DNA from 4 places in the Shewanella woodyi ATCC 51908 genome. Region 1 is predicted to be linked to each of the others. Evidence: predicted binding sites of a transcription regulator. Region 1 holds the regulator's gene; each other region holds the start of a gene.

What was found. Region 1 encodes LexA, which represses DNA repair genes until DNA is damaged. Its sites were predicted from a motif close to TACTGTATNNNNATACAGTA; they were not measured.
Region 2: dinB (DNA polymerase IV) is a predicted target of LexA. The motif match lies at 1,915-1,934, and genes of this name have one in related genera.
Region 3: recG (ATP-dependent DNA helicase RecG) is a predicted target of LexA. The motif match lies at 1,800-1,819, and genes of this name have one in related genera.
Region 4: SWOO_RS12615 (LexA family protein) is a predicted target of LexA. The motif match lies at 1,722-1,741, and genes of this name have one in related genera.

Annotation. Positions count from the first base shown of each region.
Region 1 is NC_010506.1:215,613-219,786, forward strand. Features, by position in the region: gene coxB (cytochrome c oxidase subunit II) at 1-957, opposite strand, end outside; gene SWOO_RS00920 (cell division inhibitor SulA) at 1,556-2,068, opposite strand; gene lexA (transcriptional repressor LexA) at 2,065-2,682, opposite strand; gene plsB (glycerol-3-phosphate 1-O-acyltransferase PlsB) at 2,902-4,174, shown strand, end outside.
Region 2 is NC_010506.1:4,398,515-4,402,688, forward strand. Features, by position in the region: gene SWOO_RS18535 (aminoacyl-histidine dipeptidase) at 1-717, shown strand, start outside; gene dinB (DNA polymerase IV) at 788-1,870, opposite strand; gene SWOO_RS18545 (methyl-accepting chemotaxis protein) at 2,026-4,026, opposite strand.
Region 3 is NC_010506.1:5,562,848-5,567,021, forward strand. Features, by position in the region: gene SWOO_RS23545 (sensor histidine kinase) at 34-1,137, shown strand; gene SWOO_RS23550 (response regulator transcription factor) at 1,134-1,730, shown strand; gene recG (ATP-dependent DNA helicase RecG) at 1,868-3,943, shown strand; gene SWOO_RS23560 (DUF3014 domain-containing protein) at 4,085-4,174, shown strand, end outside.
Region 4 is NC_010506.1:3,009,894-3,014,067, reverse strand. Features, by position in the region: gene SWOO_RS12620 (Y-family DNA polymerase) at 1-1,231, opposite strand, end outside; gene SWOO_RS12615 (LexA family protein) at 1,275-1,703, opposite strand; gene SWOO_RS12610 (manganese-dependent inorganic pyrophosphatase) at 1,895-2,815, shown strand; gene SWOO_RS12605 (Lon protease family protein) at 2,902-4,174, opposite strand, start outside.

The DNA of each region.
Region 1 (4,174 bases):
ATGACCTGCGACAGCGCCTTTAATCAGAGGACTGCCAATAAGAGAGGGAAACACCCCAGGAAGACCCGCACCGTTCGGTTGGTGACATGCAGCGCAGTTTGCCATGTATACCTGTTCTCCTTGAGTCATTAGTTCATCCATACTCAAGGTTTTACTCAATGCTGCTTGGGCTTCTGCGGCAGCAGAGCTTGCTTTACTCTTCTGCTCAACTAACCAAGTATCGAAATCTGCTTCAGAAACTGCTTCGACCACAATTGGCATAAAGCCATGGTCTTTGCCACATAACTCAGCACATTGGCCTCGGTAAGTTCCTGTTTTGTCTATACGTGTCCAAGCTTCATTAATGAATCCTGGATTGGCATCTTTTTTAACAGCGAAAGCGGGCACCCACCACGAATGGATGACATCTTCTGAAGTCATAAGAAAACGCACTTTCTTGTTGATTGGAAGAACTAAGGGGTTATCAACCTCAAGGAGATAGTTCTCTCCTTTTGCCTCTGTGCCATCGATCTGTTCTCTGGGAGTGGAGAGTAAGCTGTAAAATTCGATATCTTCATCAAAATAGCTGTAATGCCATTTCCATTGAGAGCCGGTAACTTTAATTGTGATATCGGCATCGGAAGGATCTTCCATTGCGATCAGGGTTTTAGTGGCGGGTATTGCCATTAAAATAAGTATGATAAAAGGCACAACGGTCCAAGCTATCTCAACCTTTGTACTTTCGTGAAAATTAGCCGCAATCGCACCTTTGGATTTTCTGTGATTGATCATGGAATAGATCATCACACCAAAGACCAAGATTCCGATGGCACAACAGATATATAGGATGATCATGTGCAGGTTGTACACCTGACCACTGATCTCCGTAACCCCTTGAGTCATATTCAAGGGCATCTCTGATGCCAACATGGGTGGCGTAAACAGCAACGCCAGAAAACAATACAGCGCTTTCTTCACTAGACTTCTCCTCTGCCAAAATATAAGACAAAGAAGAGTCACACAGTAAGTCTCTGCTCTATGCAAACTCTTCAGTTCCCAAAAAAGCAACGATGACATCAAAGTACGCTAGCGGTTTTACTTATTATTGTGAAAGTAGCAGTCTTTTTTGCTGCTGAAGTTAACCACATCTGTACCTACTACAGAATATATCTGTTTCGATTTCCGCTAGGTAAACAATGCAGTTATATCACTGGGAATTGATTTACTTTGCAGACGACTAAATCGCTTTGGATATAACAAATTATCGTTGTTATGTTTCTAACTTACTGTGTGTTGAAATATTGATCAAGATCACTTTTTCTTTATTTTTAAATTAATAATGCCATTTCATATAGGTATTTAGCAGGTTTCGATATTGTTAAATTTTTCAATCCTAGGTATTGATGAAGAGATAGTCATTTTCTTTTTAGTCACTAAAAACCTCATGGTGTATGGGTTTCAAAGCCCTTTATATAAGCTTGAAACTCTTTAGATATGCTGGATATTCAGATGTTTTTTGAAAGTGCTATTCGCAAAAAAGCCCCATAAAAGGGGCTTAAGAAGATAGGGGGAGAGATTAGTGAACGGATGAAAATAAACTTGGTTGCAAAGCTGAGTCGATAATAGGGTTATGGGTATTTACCTGAGAGCTTGAATTTGCATCCTCAATAACAACGCCCAACGCTCTAGCACTTTTAGCAACAATTTGAAGACGGCGGCTATCACGTGCATCTAACGATTGAGTCCAACAGAGCACTGCGCTAGAGGTGCCACTTGTCAGTGCTTTTTCCATTGCCCAGAGGGTTTCCACTTCATCTTTTGCATGTACCAAAAGTACGCGGTTCATTCTAACACCGGCTTCTGCTAGCAGCTTCTTGTAGCCTATATTCGGTGGGCTGATTAACACTATCCACTGTCCCTGCTGGCTTAATGTGGCAAGCTGTGAGCTCACCTGTTTTAACTCTTCACGCCCTTGTGTAGAGCTGGCTACAGAGGAGATAGTACTGCTTTGTAGCTGGCTGGAGTAATGAGTCTGGTGATCTATCCAAAGTCCAGGATGTCTTGGGCCATTGCCGATTAATGTGTTCATTGCCAATCTCCATTGCGAATAACACCGACAGCCAATCCTTCAATACTTAGGCTTTGGTTAGTTAGATCAACGACTATAGGACTGTAATCTTCATTTTCTGCATGAAGGTAAACAGTACTGCCTTTTTTCTCGAAGCGTTTAACTGTTACATCATCTTCAACACGGGCAACGACAACCTGACCGTTTCTTGCTTGCTCAGCCTTATGGACAGCCAGAAGATCTCCTTCGAGAATACCGATATCTTTCATGCTGTCGCCACGTACCCTAAGTAGAAAGTCGGCACTTGGATGGAACATATTTGGATCAACTTGATAATGCTGTTCAACATGCTCTTGAGCTAGGATAGGCTCCCCAGCTGCAACTTGGCCTATCAAAGGTAAGCCTTGCTCTTCAAGCTCCTCTGTTTGAGCTAACCTAATACCACGAGATGTACCAGGAATGATCTCAATACAGCCCTTTTTAGCTAGAGCCTTTAGGTGTTCCTCAGCAGCGTTGGCGCTTTTAAAACCTAAACGTTTAGCAATTTCTGCACGGGTTGGAGGCATGCCTGTTTCGGCAATATTGCATTTAATTAGTTCAAGAATTTCAGCTTGTCGTGGTGTTAAAGGTCTCATTATCAATCCTGTCTTTCTATACAGTAACTGTCAGTATATACAGTATTTTGATCAGTGCAAGTATTAACCAAATTTTATCTGTTTTTCTTATCTGTACTATTTAAGCTCTGTTTTTCTCTCTGATAGCAGCGGTTATCTAAGGCTTGAGCTAATTTGGTGGAATTATTCAAAATCTGGTACTCTATGCAGTTATTAAATTAAACACATTGCATAAGAATAATGTCCAAACAAGACTCCCTTTGGTTTAAATCACTGCGCTGGCTTCAGAAAAAGTTGGTGCATACTATTGTTGTGCCGCAAGAACCGTTTAAGGATCTAAATCTAGATCCTGAGAAACCGCTCGTTTATGTGATGAAGACTGAATCTCTCAGTGACATCGCAGCTCTCAGTGAGATCACGGGAGAGCTAGGTTTACCTAGCCCTTATGAGCCATTAGAGGTTGAAGGGCGGTCAACGCCTAGAGTGGTATGCCTAGAGGGGGCTAAGCCTCTTATGGGGAAAAGGGAGAGTAATGAGTTCTTCCTAAGTAGCTTTATGGATCTGTTAAAGGCACATAAAGAGAGTCCAGATCTCGATATTCAACTGGTACCTGTGAGTCTCTATTGGGGAAGAACGCCAGGTAAAGAGGATGACACGATGAAAGCCGCTGTGCTTGAGCGTGAGAATCCAACTTGGTTGCGTAAATGTTTGATGATCCTATTTTTAGGCCGACATAACTTTGTTCAATTCTCCAATTCGGTCTCGATACGTTATATGGCCGATGAGCATGGCACTGATAAGCGTATCGCACATAAACTTGCCCGCGTAGCCCGAGTGCACTTTAGCCGTCAGCGAAAGGTGATGACAGGCCCAGTTTTACCTAAGAGGCAGGCCCTTTTCCATGCCTTGATTAACTCAGAAAGTTTAAAGAGAGCGATTCAGGAGGAGGCGACGAGCAAGAAGATTTCAGAGGTTGAAGCCAGAGCGAAGGCGATGGAGTATCTGGATGAGATTGCTGCGGATTACTCAGACAGCTTAGTGCGTATTGCTGAGCGCTTCCTGACCTGGTTGTGGAATAAGCTTTACAAAGGTATCAATATTAAGGGAGCTGAACAGATCCGTCAGCTACACCATGATGGCCATGAGATCATCTACGTGCCTTGTCACAGAAGCCATATGGATTATCTGCTGCTCTCCTATATTCTCTATTACCAAGGTATGGTTCCGCCTCACATTGCAGCGGGGATCAACCTGAATTTCTGGCCTGCAGGCCCTATGTTCCGCCGTGGTGGTGCCTTCTTTATTCGCCGTAGTTTCAGAGGTAATAAACTGTATACCGCTGTGTTTCGCGAATATCTGGATCAACTTTTCACTAAAGGTTACTCGGTCGAGTACTTCACCGAAGGTGGACGTTCAAGAACCGGACGCCTATTGGCACCTAAAACCGGTATGATCGCGATGACGCTTAACAGTGTACTTCGTGGAATGGAGCGCCCAGTGACTTTGGTGCCTG
Region 2 (4,174 bases), 1.8 Mb from region 1:
TTCAGCGGTGGCTCACTGCGCAACGCTATTCCACGAGAAGCCAGCGTCAGCTTTATGCTACCAGCAGAGAATGTCTCAAAACTTGAAGAGCTTACTCAGACATTTCAAGCATTAGTAAGAGAGGAGCTAGCCATTGCCGACCCTGGCATGCTGTTCGAACTAGCAGAAGTTCCAGCTGCTACACAAGTGATGAGCGAAGACGCTCAAAACACCCTCATCGACCTACTTAATGCTTGCCCTAATGGGGTGATCCGCATGAGTGATGAAGTTGAAGGCGTAACAGAAACATCCCTCAATGTTGGTGTGATCAGCACTGAAACTGAAAGTGTTGAAGTACTTTGCTTAATACGCTCTCTTATCGACTCAGGTCGTCAGGATGTAGAAACCGTTTTAACCTCACTAACGAACTTAGCAGGCGCCGAAATTGAGTTTAGTGGTGCTTACCCAGGTTGGAAGCCAGACAATAGCTCGCCAGTTATGGCCCTTGTGCGTGAAACCTACGACAGTATCTATAACAAAGAGCCTGTTATCATGGTCATCCATGCAGGGCTTGAGTGTGGTCTGTTCAAGAAGCCATATCCTGAGATGGACATGGTCTCTATCGGTCCAACTATTCGCTACCCTCACAGCCCAGATGAGAAGGTATTGATTGAAACCGTTGAGCAATATTACAAACTGCTGTTAGCGGTACTGGAACGTATTCCAGAGAAAGCATAAACAAGATGTCGAGTTCCTAGGTTCTAGGTTCTAGGTTCTAGGAATTCGACCTAGTACCTAGGGCCTTCTTTTAAAAACCTAAGTCCAGCTGCGACTCTCTCACTTGATTATCTTTGGCAGTGTTACTATCAGCCTGACAGGCCAAGCCTACTGACACACCTAACAAGCGTATCCCTCTCCCCTGCTGGCGTTCGAGTGATTGAGCGAGTAGTTCATAAAATAACTTCACCGACATCTCATCGGATCTATGTTCTATTGTGGTCTGTTTAAAGTCATTAAACTTAAGCTTAACCACCTGTTTATTAATACTTCTGCCTTTGGCACTGCGACTCATCCGAGCACCTAGCTCCTGAATCAACTGAGGCATAACGCCATGACACTGTTCAAGAGTGTAAATATCTTTAGCTAACGTTGTCTCAACGCCAACTGACTTTCGTTCTCTGTGGGGCGAGATAGCTCGCTCATCTATACCTTGCGCTCTTTCTATCAATATTTTGCCAAATTTTCCAAATCGTTCGATAAGCTCAGATTTTGGGTAAGCTTGTAACTCACCACAGGTTGTCAGTCCAATATCTTCAAGCTTCTTGCCGGTGACTTTGCCCACTCCAGGGATCTTAGTCAGGGGAAGTGTGGTTATAAATGAGGAGATCATATCCGGTGTGATCACGTATTGCCCGTTAGGCTTGTTTAAATCGGAAGCGACCTTAGCGAGAAACTTAACAGGCGCTATCCCCGCTGATGCCGTTAGCCCTGTCACCTCAAATATCTCTTGCCTTATCGCTTGGGCAATCAAGGTTGCCGAACCCTGACATTGCTTACATTCGGTGACATCTAGGTAAGCTTCATCGAGAGAAAGCGGCTCTATCAGATCGGTATAACGGGCAAAAATATCTCGAATTTGAGCGGATACCTCTTTATAAACAGACATACGACCCGGAACGAGAATAAGGTCGGGACACAGTTTTAATGCATAACCCGATGCCATTGCCGAGCGAACCCCAAAAGCACGAGCTTCATAGTTACAAGTACTTATCACACCGCGGCGATCACTCCTCCCTCCCACAGCTATAGGTTTGCCCCTCAGCTCAGGAAAGTCTCGCATCTCAACTGCTGCAAAATAGCAGTCCATATCAATATGGATGATTTTTCGCAAAATGTTTTTCAACACTCTTCTAAATAAATGACTCCCACACACTATACTGTATATAAAAACAGTGTCCAATAAAAATGAAACCTTAAGGGCTATTTTGCAAATAAAAATGCCAGTCATCACCTGACTGGCATTGAAACAACTAAGTGGATCTAATTTTAGATTTTAAACTGTTGAATACTCTTTGAGAGCGCTTTAGTCATCTCTTGAAACTCAATCAAACTTGCAGATAGGTCTTGGCTAGAGGTGAGAGAGTCATCAGATAAGCCTCTAACATTCTCAACATTACAGGCCACCTCTTCAGCCACTACAGCCTGTTGGCCAATCGCTGATGTTATCTCAACAGTTTGATGTTGGATCTCCACAATCGCATCGGTTATTCCACTTAGCGCCGTTTCAACTTGGGTCGTCAGCTCCTTGCCAAGGTTTGCTTGCTCAACTCCCTCCTCCATCACCTGCTCAGCCTGAAGCGCGCCCTGTTGAAGAGTCTGAATGATATCCTGAATGTTGGCTGTCGAGTCTTGTGTACGAGAGGCCAACGTTCTGACTTCATCTGCCACAACAGCAAATCCTCTTCCCTGCTCACCCGCTCGGGCAGCCTCAATAGCAGCATTAAGCGCTAATAGGTTAGTTTGCTCAGCAATGCCTCGGATCACACTCAACACCTCACCAATCTGCTCCGAGCTGGTACGCAGATGACGAACCACTTTAGCCGCTTCAATCACTTTCGCTGAAAGACACTGCATCCCATCATTTGCCTTAGTGACAATGGCCATACCATCTTGGGATTGACTCTGCGCCTTTTCAGAAAACTCACTGGCACGTTGAGCACTGTTTGCCATCTCCTGAGAGGTGTGGGCCAGCTCTGTGGCCGCCGTCGCAACTGAAGCTATCTCCTGCTTTTGTTGTGCGACCGATTGCAGCGTCTGCTCACAAACATTAACGGCGCCAGTGATCCCACTATCCACTCTCTGAGTCAGCTCACGGCTCTGCTCTAACATTAACTGTACTTTGGAGGCAAAACGATTAAACGCATCTCCTAATTTACCCAGCTCATCCTCCCGCTCCATATGGATCCGCTTTGAAAGGTCCCCCTCTCCCTCAGCGATATCCTCCATCGCCTCAAGTAAACGAGTAATTTGACGCCTGAAAGGAAGCAACATCATCCACACAGTAAAGCCGACCAGCAGCATACTGATAACGGCAAACCAGATAGCATTGATAACCGCATCGTTGACCGGCGCTTCAATCACCTCCACAGGTAACATAAAGGCTAGGTGCCACTTTTGCTGAGGATAATCACCACCGACACTGATATAACTCACCCTCTGCTCTACGCCCTTAAAGGTCACTTCAGCAACACCTTGATGATTAGCTTTCATCATACGACTTAACTCAGAAAACCCTTGAGTGTCATTAAAATAACTATCAACTTTTCCCGCTTCCGAGCCAGGCTGAAACTCTTGATTAAATCCAGGGAAATAGACCAGTTGGCCAGAGTTTGTGACTAAAAAGGCCTCACCTTTGTGTTGATATTTCATTGCAGCTAACAGCTCAGAACCTATGGTATCGATTAAGATATCCATGCCGCCTATGCCGATAAACTCTCCACTACGATTTCGAATCACAGATTTTACTGTGGCTGAGATTGAGCCATCATTTGCATCAACGGCAGGATCTGTCACATACATGCCATCTTTATCTATCCCCTCCTGCCACCAAGGACGCTTATTGGTAAAATAGTTCGCATCGTTATAACGACCGTTCAAGTCGAAATATTCATAGGTGTTGGCAGAGCCGAAGAAAACAGACTTGATATCACTATCGCTGTCTGAAAAATGCTTAAAATATTGGATAACTCGCTCATACTCTATGTCGCTGTTTATGTTGCTTAAGCGTTTATCATACTCAGTGAACCAATTCTGTACTTGAGGAGAGGCAAACACCGAGTCGATCACTTTCGCTTTCTCGATAAAATAGCTCTCCACCTCATTAGATTTAAACTGCACTAAGGAAGCGAGATCCCTATCAATTTGCGCTCGAGTTCGCTCACTCTCGCCTTTAACAAGAAAAACGGAGATCAGAGTAAGTAAGATGGCTAACGCACCGACAATTGAGAAGACGAGCTGAAGGCTCAGGGAAGTTTTTAGCTGCCGCATAAGAGAAAACCTTAATGTTATTATTTTTTTAAGGTATTAATCTATCAGAACTAAAATTAGAGTGAAGAGCTAACTAACTGTTTATAGTGAAAAGTGTTTTTAATTTTTTGCGTAAGATGGCTGCACTCAGTCACTGACCATTTAGCGC
Region 3 (4,174 bases), 590 kb from region 1:
AATTGCACCCAGCTGAGTGATCCGGAAAAAACAATGAACAATACAGATACCGCCTCAACAAAAACGACTCAAACCAGCGAAGATAAACTGTCTTGGGTCTACCTGATCAATCTGGTTTTCTACCTGATTCCGATTATCGTCGGTAATATGCAAATCTGGGAGATTGGAGTAAGCCTGCTGACCTTAATCCCCTTTGTCTACTGCTACTTTTGGGCATATCGTAGCCCAAGAGACAAGGCTCATATTCCAATCTTGGCGATGATCGCCTTAGGTATATTGATTACGCCAATCAACACAGGTTCCTTATCCCTGTTTACTTTTGCGGGCTTTTTTATCGGTTTCTACTATCCACTTAAGACCGCTACTTTCTGTTTCTTTGCCCTGGTAGCCGCCCTCGGTGCACTTAACTTATATATAGGGATAGAGCACTACTATTTTGTGACCTATGGCAGCTTACTCATCGCGGGCGTGGGCCTGTTTGGTATCGCTGAGCGAAAACGAGTTGAAGCCAAGTGCCGAGAGCAGCAAAGCCAATCAGAGATAAGTCAGTTAGCCGCTATGTTAGAGCGTGAACGTATCGCCAGAGATCTGCACGACATCATGGGCCATAACCTCTCCAGCATCTCCCTTAAGGCTGAATTAGCCCAGAAACTGCTGGATAAAAATCAACAAATTCAAGCGCAGGAGCAGCTCAAGGAGTTAAACCAAATAGCCAGAGAGAGCCTAAGCCAGATACGTCAAACCGTCTCTGGCTATAAACATAAAGGGCTGACATCAAGCGTCATGCTGCTGTGCCAAACGCTACGTGACAAGGGCTTAAGTGTGAGTTTAGAGGGCGATGTACCTCAGTTAAATTCCAAAGTGGAAACACAAATTATTTTAAGTTTAACCGAGCTTTGCAACAATATTATTCGCCACAGTCAGGCCGACCTCTGCTCCATCTGTTTCAGTGAATCTGCAACAGATATCACCCTAGAGGTTATCGATAACGGCAAGCTTAAGCAGCTCACTGAGGGCAACGGATTAAACGGGATTAGAGAGAGATTAGCTGAATTTCAAGGTCGTTTAGATTACGATCTAACACAGGAGTGTCGTTTCAGCATAATATTGCCCAAACAAGGAAACCTAATCGAATGAGGATATTACTGGCAGAAGATCAAGCTATGGTCAGAGGCGCACTGGCTGCTTTACTCAGCTTAGATGGCGAGTTTGAGGTCATTCAGGCCTGCGATGGCGATCAAGCGCTATCGCTGCTAAAGGCGCAAACCTTTGATCTACTGCTAACCGATATTGAGATGCCTGGCTTTACCGGACTGGAGTTGGCTCAGTGGTGTCAGCAACAAAACAGTACCATCAAGGTGATTATTCTCACCACCTTTGGCAGAGCCGGATACATTAAACGCGCTATCGAGTACGGTGCAGGTGGCTTCTTGCTCAAAGATGCCCCTTCGGAGAGTTTGATACAGGGGATCAAACAGGTTATGGCAGGTAAGCGTGTTATCGATCCTGAACTGGCTATTATGGCCGTCGGCGAAAATGATCCCCTCAGCGATAAGGAGCGCAAAGCGCTTCGCTTGGCCAGCGAAGGTAAAACCACCTCAGAGATAGCCGCGCTGCTGTTTATCGCCGAAGGCACTGTGCGCAACTACCTCAGTGAAGCCACTAGCAAGCTTCATGGTTCCAATCGCATTGATGCAGCACGTATTGCCAAACAGAAAGGTTGGCTATAACCTCAAGCAGACTAATGCCAACCAGTATAAGAAGTGCTTAAGATTGCCATCATCCATTTATCTGATAGTATATGTATATAAATACAGTGTTTGAGCATTAGTTTTAGTTCACGCTCAACAATAAAATGGTATAGGCCTTGAATAGACTCGATCTTGTTCCTGTCACTGAACTTAATGGTGTTGCCAAAAAAATGGCTGAACGCTTAGCTAAGCTCGGCATAAACACAGTACAAGATCTCCTGTTTCACCTACCACTTCGATATGAAGATCGCACCCAGATCTATCCCATCGCCTCACTTTATCCCGGAAGCTACGGCACCATAGAAGCCGTGATCCAATCAAGCCAGATTGTTCAAGGCCGCAAACGCATGATGACCTGCACAGTGCGTGATGATACTGGCTCAATGGTACTAAGATTTTTTAACTTCTCCATGGCTCAGAAAAACGGCCTGCAAAATGGCACTCTTATCCGTGCTTATGGTGAGATCCGCCGTGGAAAACAGCAACCAGAGATCATACATCCGGAATACAAGCTGGTCAGTGAATATGACTCTGCAGCCCTCAGTGATACCTTAACCCCTGTGTATCCAACAACCGAGGGACTAAAACAAGCCAGCTGGATCAAGTTAACCGATCAGGCCCTGTCACTGCTGGAAAATGGCGGCCTGCAGGAACTACTTCCACCCCAGCTTCAGCCCAATAATTTAAGTTTGAAAGAGGCGCTGCAACTGCTGCATCGCCCCCACACTGGCGTGGCCCTGTTTGAGCTTGAGCAGGGAAACCACCCTGCGCAACAGCGGCTCATTCAAGAGGAACTACTGGCCCATAACCTCAGTATGTTGAAGCTAAGACAGCGTAGTAATCAAGATAACGCCATCTCTATGCCTGCCACAGGACAACTGCTCAACCCTTTTCTGAAAGAGCTTCCTTTTAAACCCACTGGCGCTCAGCAAAGAGTAGGCGCGGATATCTGCCGCGATCTTGAAAAACCATCACCCATGATGCGTCTTGTTCAAGGAGATGTGGGATCAGGAAAAACCTTAGTGGCAGCTCTCGCCGCACTACAGGCGATCGAAAATGGCTATCAAGTTGCCATGATGGCGCCCACTGAACTGCTTGCCGAACAGCACGCCATTAATTTCAGCCAATGGTTTGAACCGTTAGGCCTAAAAGTTGGCTGGTTAGCGGGAAAACTTAAGGGCAAAACAAGAGCTCAATCCTTAGCTGATATAGAAAGTGGCGATGCCCATATGGTGATCGGTACTCATGCTATTTTCCAAGATAAGGTGATCTTCAATAAGCTGGCGCTGATTATCATAGATGAGCAGCACAGGTTCGGAGTGCATCAGCGTTTGGGGCTCAGAGAGAAAGGGATAAGCCAAGGGTTCCACCCACATCAGCTGATCATGACCGCCACTCCGATCCCCCGCACCTTAGCGATGACAGCCTACGCCGATCTCGATACCTCAGTGATCGATGAGCTGCCACCGGGACGCACACCAGTCACAACCGTTGCCGTATCGGATGTTCGCCGCAGCGAAGTGATTGAACGTGTTAGACAAGCGGTGACCAATGATGGCAGACAAGTTTACTGGGTCTGCACCCTTATTGATGAGTCTGAAGTGCTTGAGTGTCAAGCAGCGGAAGATACCGCTGCCGAGCTTTCGATTGCTCTGGCCGAGCTAAAAATAGGTTTAGTTCATGGCCGAATGAAGTCCGCTGAAAAACAAGCTGTCATGGCCGAATTTAAAGCCGGAAACCTTAACTTATTGGTCGCTACAACCGTGATCGAAGTGGGCGTAGATGTGCCAAATGCCAGCTTGATGATAATAGAGAACCCTGAGCGACTAGGACTGGCGCAGCTCCACCAACTAAGAGGCCGTGTCGGTCGAGGCTCTATCGCCAGTCACTGTCTACTTATGTATAAAGCCCCTCTGTCTCAGATGGCCACAAAGCGTCTAGGTGTACTCAGGCAGAGCAATGATGGCTTTATTATCGCACAGAAAGATCTTGAGATAAGGGGCCCAGGCGAAGTACTCGGCACTAAACAAACTGGGGTGGCAGATATGAAAATTGCCGATCTGATCCGCGACCAATCACTCATTCCCCATATTCAAAAGCTAGCCGTTCATGTGATGGAGCAAGCTCCCGATAATGTCGATGGCATAGTGCAGCGTTGGCTTGGGGAGCGTGAGCAGTATGTACAGGCCTAAAAACCTGAAATTATGAACACCTTAGGTTAATTATTTTTTAATTAGCCCAACTTAGCTAGACAAGGGCGTTGATTATTGCACAATGGTGACTAGCCCTTATTAATGCCAATTCCATCAAGTCGTTCGTTCAAAGGATGCTAAATGCAAGTCAATCAAGAAGATAGAATCGCGCCGCAGGAAAAGTCTGCAGGAGCTAATGCCCTCGCCATCGTGGCTATCGTTGTTGTATTA
Region 4 (4,174 bases), 2.8 Mb from region 1:
CGTTCCAGCATGTGGTGTATTGGGGAGTCAGATATTGCCGTTTCATGCCCCATGTAGGAGAGCTTCCTTGTGCGGCCATAAAGAGAGAGTCTGGGCCATATTTTAGGTTTAGGCTGTCATAGACTTTCATTAAAGCGGGATCGACAGTTGGTGCAAAGAGGTCTTGCTGCAGATGCTTCTCATTGACGAGGTCGATTAAACCCACGCCAATTTTATAGTAGCGTACACCTGAGCGAAACTTTTCTGCAGCCACTTGGTTGGCTACTCGTGTGAGTTCCCCTGTGTCATTGGTGGGATAGGCGAAACGCTGTGTGTGTTTAAAGCTTGATGGTTTAGAGTCAAAAGGGGAGCTGGAGGCAAAAACGAGTAATACTGAGCACAAAGAGCCTTGGGCTCTTGCATTGCTGGTGGCGATGCCAATATGTGTGCTTAGGGCTTGCTGCAAAGCGTTAAGATCGGTGATCCTGTTTCCTACACTTCGAGTGGAGAAGATCTGCTGTTTATCAGCTCTGACTTGATCCCAACCTTTACAGATCTCCCCGTTAAGCTCGCGAACGGTACGCTCAACCTCTGTATTAAACTGCTTTTTCACTAGGCTAGGTGCCATCTGTGATAGCTCATAGGCATTTTTTACTCCCATCATATCAAGCTGTTTAGCCAGACGTCGTCCGATCCCCCATACATCTGAAGGGAGCATCTTAAGTAGGATCTCTTTTTGTTGGAATGGGTTATCCATTACGCAGACACCTTGGTATCCCTCCTGTTTTTTAGCAGCATGATTAGCGGCTTTTGCCAAGGTTAAGGTGGAGCCAATCCCAACGCTAACAGGCAAGCGAGTCTCCTTCCAAACTGCGCGTCTGATCTTATGTCCATGTTCTATTAAACAGGGAATAGCGGGGTAGCTACGCTCAAAAGAGAGAAAGGACTCATCTATGCTGTAGATATGTTGCTCTGGAGCAAATCGTCCAATCACCTCCATTAACCTGACCGAGAGGGAGCCATAGAGCTCGTAGTTTGAGCTCAGTGCAATAACCCCTAAGCGTTCACATTGAGCTTTTATCTTAAAGTAAGGTTCAAACTTGGGGATCCCGGACTCAACGGCTTGACGATTAGCTGCAACGATGCAACCGTCATTATTGGAAAGCACAATAATGGGACGTCCTCTCCACTCTGGCCTGAAAACTTGCTCAGCACTGCAATAAAAGGAGTTGGCATCGACGAGTGCAAACATGGTTATCTCTGTTTCAGTATATGGGCGGGGTTAAAAAAATTCATCATAAGTGGCATCGGTTAGAGCCTCCACCAGTAAACAGTGGACTTGCTCTGTGACAGCGTATTGAGCGGATCACAACTCCCTCTACAGAAAACTGATCATATTCATGTATGGTGACAACTTGATGTTCTTCGTTAGCTGAGAGTAGTAACTTTCTTTTGGTATCAATTATTTTGCAGACAAAAGAGCCATTATAGTTTGCAACAATGATGTCCTGGTTGGTGACGGTGACATGCCTGTCAACAATCAGAATATCTCCATCAAATATTCCAACACCTTGCATTGAGCTTCCGTTAGCCCGAGCGAGAAAGGTGGCGCTAGGGTGCTCAACTAGCAATTCATCTAAACTTAATTCAAGTTGTTTATAGTCTGCTGCTGGGCTTTCGAAACCTGTAATACCTGCGCTGGCAGAGATGGTGATAAGTTTCATAGGTGATAATTTACCGTGAACTGTGTTTTTATACAGTATTAGTTTAGCAGTAATCTTTACACTGGCAATCTTTTTCAGGAATTAGGGATTAATCAAGCGGTAAGATGCGACATTGCGCAGTTCTTTACAGTTAATCGTTTTCAAACCAAATGAATTTGGTAGAATAAAGCTGAATAATAGGAGAGTTATCAATGTCAGTTTATGTTGTGGGCCATAAGATCCCAGATTCAGATTCAATTTGTGGTGCAATTGCACTTGCTTACCTGAAAAATCAGATCGGTGAAGCTGCGATCGCGGCTCGTTTAGGTGAGTTGTCACCTGAAACAGCGTTTATTTTAGAGAAGTTTGGTTTTGAAGCACCAGAGTTTAAAACAAGCTATGCTGGTGAAGAGGTTTATATCGTCGATCACTCTGAGCTAACTCAGGCTCCGGACGATATTGCTGAAGCAACGATTGTTGGTATTGTCGACCATCATAAATTAGGCGACCTGACTACATCCACACCGCTCGAGTGCTGGATCCGTCCTGTAGGTTGCAGTAATACCATTATTAAGATGATGTATGATTTCCACAATGTAGAGATCCCACAAGATATCGCTGGTATCATGATGTGTGCCATCTTAAGCGATACGGTTATCTTCAAATCTCCAACCTGCACAACTGCTGATATTAAGTGTGTTGAAGCACTGGCTGAGATAGCTGGAATTGAAGATTTCAAAGCTGTTGGCATGGAGATGTTCAAGGTGAAATCTGCCGTTGAAGGTACACCAGCACGTGATCTGGTTATGCGTGATTTTAAAGACTTCAATATGAACGGCAATAAGATCGGTATTGGCCAACTTGAAGTCATTGACCTATCTGTGTTTGACGATATTAAAGCTGAGCTTGAAGCCGATATTGCGGCATTGAAAGCAGAAGGTGAGCGTCACAGCGTGATTTTATTGCTGACCGATATCATGAAAGAGGGCTCTGAACTACTTGTGGTGAGTGATGATTCAAACTTAATCGAACGCGCTTACGGTAAAGCATGTGAGAATGACAGAGTTTGGCTCGACGGTGTATTAAGCCGTAAGAAGCAGATCGTTCCTCAATTGCAGGAAGCATTAGCTTAAAGCATAAACCTGCTTAGTTAATGAATGAAAAGCCGAAACATCACTGTTTCGGCTTTTTTGATCTTATACTTTTTGCAATTAACCCTCTAATGTTTACACTCTTCAGGCTGTGAAGGCTTATCAAGCCTAAGTAGGTTTAAGCGAGATTGGGCCAGTCCAAAAATGGAATCGCTGGGGTGCTCAAGCTGACCCATAGTCGTAGTGCCATTGACGCCGCTATGTAAATTGGCGAGACCTGCGCTATATCCTGTTAAGATCTCAATAGCTTGGGTAACATGCTCAATGGCCCAGATATTAAATTGTCCCTTCTTGACCGCATCGACAATATCACTGCGTAACATCAGGTTCTGCACATTTGATTGCGGAATGATCACTCCTTGAGTGGAAGTGCGCCCCTTAATCACACAGACATCGAAGAAACCCTCTATCTTCTCGTTTACACCACCAATAGGCTGAGCTTCACCAAACTGATTCATTGAGCCTGTAATGGCGATATCTTGCCTAATAGGCAGTTCAGAGAAAGCGGAGATAATGGCACAAAGCTCTGCCATACTAGCGCTATCGCCATCTACGCCACCATAGGACTGCTCAAAAGTGATATGGGTTGTGAGTGGGATCTTTGCTGTTTTCCCCAGAATTGATGCCAGATACGCTGAGAGGATCATCACTCCTTTTGAGTGTATGCTGCCACCTAAATCGACCTTGCGTTCAATATCAAATACTTTGCCTTCGCCAAATGCTGTGGTTGCTGTAATGCGGTTAGGTGCACCAAATTGATGATTGGATGTGCTGATCACCGAGAGAGCATTGACCTGTCCTACCACATTATCTTGGGTACTTATCAGCGTTGTTCCGTTAACAAAGCTCTGCATGACGTTGTCTTTGAGGCGACAAACCCTAAGCTCATGATTATGTAGTGCCTGTTCAACATGACCGACTCGGATCATATTGGCATTGGCTGCACGGGCGCAGTAGTTAGACTCCCGCAGCAAGTTTGCAATGTCAGCCGAGTGGAGAGACAACTTATTTTGGTGATCAGCTTGGCGTGAACTAAACTCGATAATCCGCTTTATGGCATTTCTGTCGCAGTGCAGCATCTTATTATCGTGAACGATACTGGAGATAAACTGGGCATATTGAGCTTCAGATTTATCGGTTCTTGGCATCTCGTCCTCAAAGTCTGCAGTAACCCTAAAGAGCTCTCCGAACTCAGGATCATAGTGTTGCAGTAGTTGATAGGTCTGATAATCCCCAAATAGGATTATCTTCACGTCTAAGGGGATTGCTTCAGGATCGAGAGAGATAGTGCCAGAGAGTGTCACTTCACGCTCTAGAGAACTAAGGCTTAGCTTGCGTGAG